Regions from separate parts of the Thioalkalivibrio sp. AKL7 genome, predicted to be linked through region 1. Evidence: predicted binding sites of a transcription regulator. Region 1 holds the regulator's gene; the other holds the start of a gene.
What was found. The regulator FNR, encoded in region 1, switches genes on or off when oxygen is low (the NO sensors DNR and NnrR bind a similar motif). The targets are predictions, from matches to a motif close to TTGATNTANATCAA.
Positions count from the first base shown of each region.

Region 2: hemN (oxygen-independent coproporphyrinogen III oxidase) is a predicted target of FNR. The motif match lies at 2,260-2,273, and genes of this name have one in related genera.

Region 1 is NZ_KB906951.1:51,215-56,255, forward strand. Features, by position in the region: gene G315_RS0109225 (DUF2058 domain-containing protein) at 1-422, opposite strand, end outside; gene G315_RS0109230 (DUF2390 domain-containing protein) at 779-1,276, opposite strand; gene fnr (fumarate/nitrate reduction transcriptional regulator Fnr) at 1,269-2,000, opposite strand; gene G315_RS0109240 (cyclopropane-fatty-acyl-phospholipid synthase family protein) at 2,293-3,531, shown strand; gene G315_RS0109245 (hypothetical protein) at 3,664-5,041, shown strand, end outside.
Region 2 is NZ_KB906947.1:476,246-481,286, forward strand. Features, by position in the region: gene hpnC (squalene synthase HpnC) at 1-761, shown strand, start outside; gene hemN (oxygen-independent coproporphyrinogen III oxidase) at 796-2,184, opposite strand; gene hpnD (presqualene diphosphate synthase HpnD) at 2,363-3,223, shown strand; gene hpnE (hydroxysqualene dehydroxylase HpnE) at 3,228-4,574, shown strand; gene G315_RS0102120 (SDR family NAD(P)-dependent oxidoreductase) at 4,571-5,041, shown strand, end outside.

The DNA.
Region 1 (5,041 bases):
CGGAACCCCTTTTCCGGGCGCACATCCAGGCCGGCAAGCGCGGCGCGGCCGTCGGCCAGGCGCTTTTGCAGGTCGGCGGTCACCGGGAGGTGGCGGATCTGCCCGCCCTGCTGGAAGTGATAATCCAGCGCGGCATCGCCGGTGGGAATCGGCGCCAGGTGGGCGCTGACCAGTTCGCGGATCTGCGCGTGGCGTGCCCGGCGTTCGGCACGTTCCTGCTGTTCGCGGTTCTTCTGTCGCGAACGCTCGGCCTGCTCGGCCTTGCGCGCCTCGGCCACGCCCGGTTCCGGACCCGTGTTGCGGTCCTTCTTCTTCTTCGCGTTGCCTTTCTGGGCCTTGTGCTTTTGCGACTTGGCCTGGCGAACCTGTTTTTCGTCGACCAGCCCCGTTTTCAGGAGCTGACTGCGCAGATCATCCGACATGAATCCTGCCGTGTTCGGTCAATGGGTTAGGGAAACACTCATCCATGTACACGTTCGCGCTCGAGTCGCTTTTTCGTGCGAACAAGGCGCGGTGACTGCCGTGCAGTCATTCTGCACAAGGGAGCCGCAACGCCGTGCGCGCGCAAAAGCGGCCGAGCCCCTGCATTCAATAGCTTGTGGGGTTGGCACCCCAGGTTCCCCGATCCTGCGTTGCGCCGCTTGCAGGTAGAAGCCCCTACCTGCTGCGCACCGCGCCTTGGTTCGGAAAACCTGGGGTGCCAACGCGAACGTGTACATGGATGAGTGTTTCCCTAAGAGCATAGCCGGAATGCGCCCTTGCGTGCAGCACGCGCGGTTCAGGCGGCCATGAACTCGCGCAATCCGTCGCGGATCTCGGCGTCCGGCAGATCGGGGAACAGGGTGCGCAATCGGCGCTGGGGGTCGATGGCGAATGCGGGGGTGGTCTGCGGCGCCAGGTGCCGGGCCTCCGCGAGCAGTTGCAGGCCGGCGAGCCGCTCGCTTTGAAGCTCCAGTGCCAGCACCGCGCGGTAAAGCGCGTTGCGCTCGGGGGTGTGGAGCCGCCGGCGCAGTGCGCGGAGGCGTTCGGTGGAGGATGACTGCCAGCGCCGGGCCGTTTGCCGCAGTACGCGCCATTGCGAGGGTCTGAGGGGCTGCGGGTACCACAGGGCAAACAACGCGAGCATCACGTCCACGCCAAATTCGTCCTGCCAGCGCATCAAGCGCTCACGCGCGACGGGGTCGGTCCAGAGGCGGGCAGCGAAATCCCAGAAGGGGGCGAAGCCTGTGGCCAGTGGGGGTTTCCCTGGCTCCGGCTTGGGTCCGGGTTCAGGCACTGCTCGCGGCGGAGGTGAAGGTGACCCCGGCCGTGTTGCGCAGGCCGTCGGGCTGGAGGATCTCCAGGTCCCGGGTGTGCAGGTTGATTACGCCCTGGTTGCGCAGCTGAGTAAACAGCCGGCTGATGGTTTCCTGGGTCAGGCCCAGGTGGTTGGCGATGTCTGCCCGTGACATGGGCAGGTAGAACCGCTCGGGGGACAGGCCGCGGGCGCGATGACGCTCCGACAGGGCGATCAGGAAGGTCGCCAGACGCTGCTCCGCGGTACGTTGGCCGAGCAAGGCATGCAGGCTTTCGTCCTGGGCCAGTTCCTGACTCATCACGCTCATCATGTGCTGGCGGAAGGTCGGAAGGCGGCCGGCGAGGTCGTCGACATGGCCGTAGGGCACGGCGCAGACGCTGGTGGACTCCAGTGCAATGGCACTGACCGGGTGCTTGCCGGAGTGGATCGCGTCCAGCCCCAGGAGGTCGCCGGCCAGCGCGAAGCCGGTGATCTGTTCGGTCCCGTCATCGGAGATCAGCACCGTTTTCAGTGCCCCGGTGCGGACCGCGTACAGCGCTTCGAACTTGGTCCCCATGGTGAACAGGGGCGCACCCTTGGCGATCGGCCGGCGTTGCTGGACGATTTGGTCGAGTTGCCAGAGTTCATCCTGGGGCAGGCCCATGGGCAGGCAAAGCTGGCGCAGGGTGCAGTGCTGGCAGGCTTGGGTGGGTCGTAGCGTCATGGGTGCAGGGTAGCCGTTTTTTCGACGTTGGGGAAAGCGATCTTCGGGGTATGCCATCGGGCGCGGGAATGCGGTACTGTCCCCATGAGTTGTAGGCGATTACAGAAGGGATTGCCGTCGGTCAGCCGGGCCGCACATCAAGATGTGCTCGGTGTCTTCTCCCTCCGGCGGCTGCGTGGACAATGCGAGACATCGGTTATTAGACTGAGTCTAGAGTCTGCGGCACGGTCACGTTCGGCGTTACGCGTGGGGGCTGAGAGACCCGACCGCTAGAACAAGGACAGGGGTAGAGATGATCGAGCGGTTACTGGAGCAGTACATACGCTACGGGACCTTCGTGCTGCGGCATCCGGATGGCCGTGAGCAGCGTTTCGGGAACGGGGCGCCGGAAATCACCATGCAGGTGCATGACAAGGCGGCGTTACGCAAGATTGGGCGCGACCCGGGTTTCCAGCTGGGCGAGACCTACATGGACGGCCTGTGGTCGCCCGGCCCCGAGGGCCTGCAGGTGTTCCTCGACGTGGCCATGCGCAACTTCGCGCCGATGTTCAAGCAGCGGGTCAACCCTGCAGTGCGCATGCTGCGGGCCCTGATCGAGCAGGGCAACAAGGTGGCGCGCTGTTACCAGAACATCGCCCATCACTACGACGTCGATGAGTGGCTTTATCGTCAGTTTCTGGACGAGGGCATGTTCTACAGCTGCGCCTATTTCGAGCGCCCGGATATGACGCTGGAAGAGGCGCAGCAGGCCAAGTGCGCGATGCTGCGGAAGAAGTTGATGCTGGAGCCGGGCATGCGGGTGCTCGACATCGGTTGCGGCTGGGGCGGTCTGGCCTTCCATCTCGCCGAGCATGCCGGTGTCCATGTGGATGGCGTGACGCTGTCGAAGGAGCAGTTGCGGGTTGCCCGTGACGAGGCCAAGCGTCGGGGACTCGAGGATCGGGTGCGGTTCCTCTATCAGGACTACCGCGAACACGACGACCAGTACGACCGCATCGTCAGCGTCGGCATGTTCGAGCATGTGGGCACGCCCAACTACGAGACGTTCTTCCGGCGCGTGCATGATCTGCTGAAGCCGGAAGGCATCGCGGTGCTGCACACCATCGGGCGCCAGGAGCCGCCTGGCACCTCCAACCCGTGGTTGAGCAAGTACATCTTTCCGGGCGGGTATACGCCGGCCCTGTCCGAGGTGATGGGCGCGCTGGAGCCCACGCCGCTGGACACCACCGATATCGAGTTCTGGCGCCTGCATTACGCCGAGACGCTGGCCGAGTGGTATCGCCGCTTCCAGGAGGTGCGGGGCGAGGCCGTCGAACGCTTCGATGAGCGGTTCTGCCGCATGTGGGAGTTTTACCTGGCGAGTTGCGAGGGCACTTTCCGCTGGTGGGGCCAGGTGGTCTTCCATGTGCAGATGGCCAAGCAGCAGGATGCGGTGCCGCTGACCCGCGATTACCTCTATCGTGACGATGCCCCCGAAGTGATCTCCACCCCGCCCGGGGAGGCCCGGGCACAGCCCAGCGACGCCGCCTGAAGGCGAGGGGAGCGATCCGGGGCCGATCCCGAAAGTACTGCAAAACTCGGGCGAACCGAACGCGCATTCCCTACACTAGTGGTCACGTTGCGGCCATGCCGGCGGTAACCACCCATTCCGGAGCAGGGGCGCGTGTTCGGTCGCTTTCGTAAACGCAGGGAGGCACAGGGCCAGGAAAGCCCGCAGGCCGGCGGACCGTCACAGGAGCACGTCCTGATCGAGGCGGCCGGGCGCAGCCGCATTACCGAGGTGGCCGCCACCGCACGGCGCGTACCCTGGTCGCTGAACTTCCTGCAGTTGCTGTGGGCCGCCGGGCCAGTCACGTTCCTGGCAATGCAGGGCGGCTACTTCCTCGGTTTCGGCCACGCCGCCCCGGCACAGAACTTCATCTTCTTTGCCGTTTACACCCTGCTGTTCGGGGTCATCGGCCTGGTCGCGCGTTTCGTTGCGGACGCCACACGGGGCAAGCGCCAGGAGCGCTCGCGCGATCAGCTGCGCAACACCATCGACTTGCTGCCGGATCTGCTGTTCGTCACCCGCGACCTGGCGATGGGCGAGATGACCCCGGACATGCGCCGGCGCAAGGCAGCCCAAGTCCTGCTGCACGAAGTGGATATCGCCCCCGAGGCCGTGGCGGTCGCGGTGCGCGAGATGACCGGCGATGCCAGCCTGGCGGCCGCCGCGGAGCAGATCGAGATTTATCGTCGCCTGGGTCTGCGCTCGCGCGTCGCGGATCTGGTGGATGCGACCGAGGACTCCCGGCTCGCGGCCCTGGAGAAGCTGCACCACGAGGCGCCGGAGGTTGCGGACCTCCTGCGCGACCGCCTGCGGGGCGTGGCGCCAACCCAGGAGGACGGTGTGCGCCGGGTGGATCAGTTCCTGGATCGACTGTTTTCCGCCGCGGACGCCGATGACCTGGCGCGCTGCACCCTCGACGACGTGCAAGCGATCTTTGTCCTCGCCTTCGAGTTGGAGAACGGACGCCAGATCAAGCGGCTGAGCTTCGAATGGTCGGGGGGCTGGCAGCTCGGGGCTGCCCTGGACCGCCTCGAATCCCAGGGCAACCGCTTCCGTGTGGCTCAGGCCGGGGTGGTCAGCCGCCTGCGCTCCCTCGGCATCCTGCTATCCCAGCACGAGGCGTCGGGCCTGGATCCACAGGCCCTGCGCGAGCCGATCGTCAGTCTGGGGCGTCAGGTGCTGGAGGCGCTGCAGCGACTGGAGGATCTCGAACCTCCGGAAAATTCCGCGGATGGGCAGCTCCTCGGTCTTGCGCTGCGCCGAGTCGAGGACCTGCGTGAGGCGCGCGACCACCTGATGCAGTCGCAAAGCCGCTACATCAACGCAGTAGAACGCTGGGAGGCCCTGCGTCGGGCGCAGGTGGAGAAGCGCGGCGAGAAGCGCTGGTTCAAGCGCAGCGTGCGCGGCATCCGGGTGAGCGAGGAGCTGATCGAACTGACCGACGACCAGAAGCTGAAACTGGCCAGCCACTTCTGCTCTTTCCTCAAGGAAC
Region 2 (5,041 bases), on a different contig from region 1:
CCGTGGCGGCGATCTACTGCTTCGCCCGCGACGCCGACGACCTGGCCGACGAGGACCCGCGCCCGGTCGCCGAGCGGCGCCAGGCACTGTTGGCGATGCAGGAACGCGTGCAGATCCTGGAAGACCCCGCCGCCGAGCACGAACCCGAATGGATTGCCCTTGCCGACGCCCGCGCCCGCTTCGACCTCCCGGCCGCGCCGTTCTCCGACCTGATCGACGCCTTCCTGCAGGATCTGGAACAGACCCGCTATGCGACCTTCGGCGAGGTCATGGACTACTGCCGCCGCTCGGCCAACCCGGTGGGCCGGCTGATGCTGCACCTGAACGGCAACCCGACCGACGAGATGCTGGGGTACTCGGACGCCATCTGCTCGGCGCTGCAGCTGATCAACTTCTATCAGGACCTGCAGCAGGACCTGCGGGAGAACAACCGCATCTACCTGCCGCAGGAAGAGATGGACCAGTACGGCGTGACCGAAGCGATGCTGGCCACCGGGCAGACCACCTTCCAGCTACGCAACCTGATGCAGTTTCAATACGCCCGCGCCGACCGCCTGCTGCGCGCCGGGGCGCCGCTGGGCGGCCTGCTGCGCGGGCGCATGGGGCTGGAGATCCGGGCGATCATCAACGGCGGGGCACGCATCCTCTGGCGGCTGCGGCAGCAGGATGACGTCTTCGCCCGCCCGCGCCTGCGCACCCGCGACGCCTGGATCATCCTGAGCCACAGCCTGCGCCCGCGGCGGCGCACCCGGGCCCGCTGACGGGGCCTTTTGCATCAGGCGCGTTTCACCGCCGTCAGACCACCTTGCTGTAGCGCTGCGCGCTCTCCGTCTTCAGGTAGGCGTCGAAGGCCATGGCGACGTTGCGCAGCAGCAGGCGCCCGCGCGGCAGGATCTCCAGGCGCTCCGCGCCGATCCGTACCAGTCCATCGGCCTCCATGCCCTGAAGCCGCTCCAGTGCATCCCCAAGGACCTCGCCGAACACGATCCCGTGGCGCGCCTCGATCGCGGCGAATTCGATACGCGAATGGCACATCAGATCGGTAATCACGTCCCGGCGCAGCCGATCGTCGGCACTCAGTTCGAGCCCGCGAAAGACCGGCAGGCGCCCGGCATCCAGCCGCGCGTAATAGGCATCCAGCTCGCGCAGGTTCTGGCTGTAGGTGGCGCCCACCTTGCCGATGGCCGTCGGACCCAGTGCCACCAGGTCGTACTCCGCCCGTGTGGAATAGCCCTGGAAATTGCGCTGCAGCGTCCCGGCGCGCTGCGCCGTGGCCAGTTCGTCGTCCGGCAGGGCAAAGTGGTCCATGCCGATGTAGACATAGCCGGCATCGGTCAGGCGAGCGATGGTGGTCTCGAGGATCGCCAGCTTCTCCGCGGCGTCCGGCAGATCGCCCTCGCGGATCTGGCGCTGAGTCTTGAACATCTGCGGCAGGTGCGCGTAGTTGTAGATCGCCAGGCGCTCCGGGCGCAGCTCCAGCGCGCGTTCCAGGGTGGCGGTATAGGTCTCCACCGTCTGCAAGGGAAGGCCGTAGATCAGGTCCAGGTTGGTGGATTCGAAGCCGTTGGCCCGCGCCTGCTCCACCGCCCGCGCGGTCACCTCGAACGGCTGGATGCGGTTCACCGCCCGCTGCACGTTCGGGTCGAAATCCTGCACCCCGAGGCTGATCCGGTTAAAACCCAGCTCGCCCAGCAGCGGGATGGTCCCGGGCCGCACCGCGCGCGGATCAATCTCGATGGAGAACTCGCGGGCATCGCTTTCGTCCAGGCGGAAGTGCCTCGCCAGCGTCGCCATCACCCGGCGCAGATCGTCGTCGCCAAGATAGGTCGGCGTGCCGCCCCCGAAGTGCAGCTGCCCGACAGTGCGTTCCCGGTCGAACAGCTCGCCCTGCAGTTTGGCCTCGCGCTCCAGATACTGCAGGTAGCGCTGGGCGCGTTGGTAATTTCCGGTGATGACCTTGTTGCAGGCGCAGTAGAAGCACACCGTGTCGCAGAACGGCACATGCACATACAGTGACAGCGGCCGCGCCGGGTCCGCCCCGTTGGTGGCCTGCGCCGCCTCGGCATAGGCGCGGTCGTCAAAGCCCTCGTGAAACTGTGGCGCGGTGGGATACGACGTGTACCGCGGCCCGCTCACGTCGTAGCGGCGCAGGATTTCGGGGTCAAACACCAGGCGTTGTTCCATAGGGAGCTCCACAGCCGTGCGCCGCGCACTCGCGACCTTGGTTCTGCAGACTACGGCCGCACGCCGGGCCCGAGCTTGATACAGGTCAACAATCCGCCTTCAGGGCGCCCTCTCCCGCCCCCTGTGCTGCCTGTGCTAGCCTTCTCCTCCCTGTTCGACACCCGCCACGCGAGAGCGCATGTCCCCCGACGAGTATTGCGAGGAGAAGGCCGCGCAAAGCGGCTCCAGCTTCTACTACGCGTTCCGCTTTCTGGAGCCGGATCGCCGTCGCGCCATCACGGCGCTGTACGCCTTCTGCCGGGAAGTCGACGACATCGTCGACGAGGTGAGCGAGGAGAGCATTGCGCGCACCAAGCTCGACTGGTGGCGCCAGGAGATCGAACGCCTGTTCGCCGGCGAACCCCGCCACCCCATCACCCAGGCACTGCAGCCCCACATCGCCGCCTTCGACCTCGGCCGCGAGTATTTCGACGAGATCATCGACGGCATGCAGATGGATCTCGACTACGACAGTTACCCGGACTTCACCACGCTGTCGCTGTACTGCTACCGCGCCGCCAGCGTCGTGGGCATCCTGTCCGCTCATATCTTCGGCTACACCGACCGGCGCACTCTCAAGTACGCCCACGACCTCGGCATGGCGTTGCAGCTCACCAACATCCTGCGCGACGTGCACGAGGACGCCATGCGCGGCCGCGTGTACATCCCCATGGACGAGCTCAGCAAGCACGGAGTCAAGCCGGAGGAATTCCAGATCAACATCACCGACGACCGCCACCGCGCCCTGTTCGCGGAGCAGGCGGAACGGGCGCGACGCTACTACGAACGCGCCGAGGAACACCTCCCGGACGCCGACCGCTACGCCCAGCGCCCGGGCCTGATCATGGCAGCCATCTACCGCACCCTGCTCGACGAGATCGCGGACGATGGCTATCGCGTGCTGGAACACCGCGTACGCCTGACCCCGATCCGCAAGCTGTGGATCGCGTGGCGCACCGCGCGCCGCCTGAAGCGCGAACAACGCCGCCGCGCGGCCTGATGCCATGACCTCCAGCTCCCCCCCGGCCCCGGCGGTCGTGGTCGGCGCGGGCTGGGCCGGCCTGACCGCTGCGCTGGCGCTTGCTCGCGCCGGGCACCCCGTGCACCTGATCGAGGCCGGCAAGACCCTCGGTGGCCGTGCCCGCAACCTCGACCTGGACGGCACCCCGCTCGACAACGGCCAGCACATCCTGGTCGGGGCCTGCCAGCAGACCCTGCAGCAGATCCGTTCGGTCGGCATCAACCCCGAGCAGGCGTTTCAGGCCCTGCCCTTCGGCCTGCGCATGTTCGAGCCCACCGGCCGGCCGCAGGACCCGGCGTTCCAGCTGGAACCACGTTCGCCCCGGTTGCCCGCCCTGGCCGCCGCGCTTTACCGGGCGCTTGCGAAGCACTCCCTTGGTACACGCCTGCGTGCCCTGTCCGGCGCCGCCGCCATGTTGCACCGGCCCCTGCGCGACGATCTCCCCGTCCTCGACTGGCTGCGCCAGCGCCGTCAGCCCGACGCCCTCATTCGCAGCCTGTGGGACCCGTTGTGCCTGGCGGTGATGAACACCCCGCCCCGAACCGCCTCGGCCCGCATCTTCCAGAACGTCCTGCGCCTGGCACTCAACCATGGCCCGGAAGCCGCGCGCCTTCTCGTCCCCGCGCGGCCACTCGGCGAGCTGTTCCCGGAACCGGCTGTACAGGAACTCCGGGAGCGTGGCGCCAGAGTGGATCTTGGCCGCCGCATCACCGCCATTGAGCGCAGCACGACTCACGACGCCGCCCCCTACCGCCTGCGCGACCGCCAGGGCGTGGCGAGCCCGGCGCGCGGCGTGATCCTGGCGACCCCCCCAGCCGCCGCCGCTGCCCTGCTGCCACACGAAACCGGCTGGGAGGCCACGCACCAGGGCCTGAATGCCATGGGCGCCCGCAGCATCTGCACGGTCTACCTGCGCTATGCGCGGCGCCTTGAAGATCTTCCGCCACTACAGGGGCTGCTGGACCAGCATGGCCAATGGCTGATCGCCCGGCATGTCGCCGGGGCACCACACTGGCTGGCGGTCGTGATCTCCGCGGCCGACGACCTCGAACCGTTGACGGCGGATGCGCGATGGCGCACCGTCGCCCGCTCCCTGGCCCGAACCTTCCCCGAACTGGGCGAACCCGAGACCGGCCACAGCATTTGCGAACGCCGCGCGACGCTGGACGCGCAAGCCGGTCTGGATGCACGTCGCCCGCCGGCCCGCACGCCCTGGCCGGGGTGTTATCTGGCCGGGGATTACCTGACGCCTGCACTGCCGTCCACGCTCGAAGCGGCCGTACAATCTGGACTAGAATCGGCGCACCTGTACCTGGAGGACCATCCTTGACCGATCTCGATATTGCCCGTCTGCTCGCCTACCGCCCGGAACCCGGCGCCTTCGATGAACGCGTGATCCTGGTCACCGGGGCCGCCGACGGCATCGGCCGCGCGGTTGCCGAGGCCTGTGCCGCGGCCGGCGCGATCGTGGTCCTGCTGGACAAGGACCTGAAGGGCCTCGAAGCGGTCTATGACCGGATCGAACAGGCCGGTCACCCGCAGCCCGCGATCTACCCATTGAATCTCGAAGGCGCGACGGTCAAGGACTATGGTGACCTGGCGGAGAACATCCGCGACTCCCTCGGCCGCCTGGACGGGCTGGTACTGAACGCGGGCTGGGCCGGCGCCCTGATGCCGATGAAGAACTACGACCCGGAGCTGTGGTTCAAGGTGATCAACAGCAACCTGCACGGCCCGTTCTTCCTCACGCAGGCCGTCCTGCCGCTGCTGGAGGCCAGCCCCACCGGGAGCCTGGTC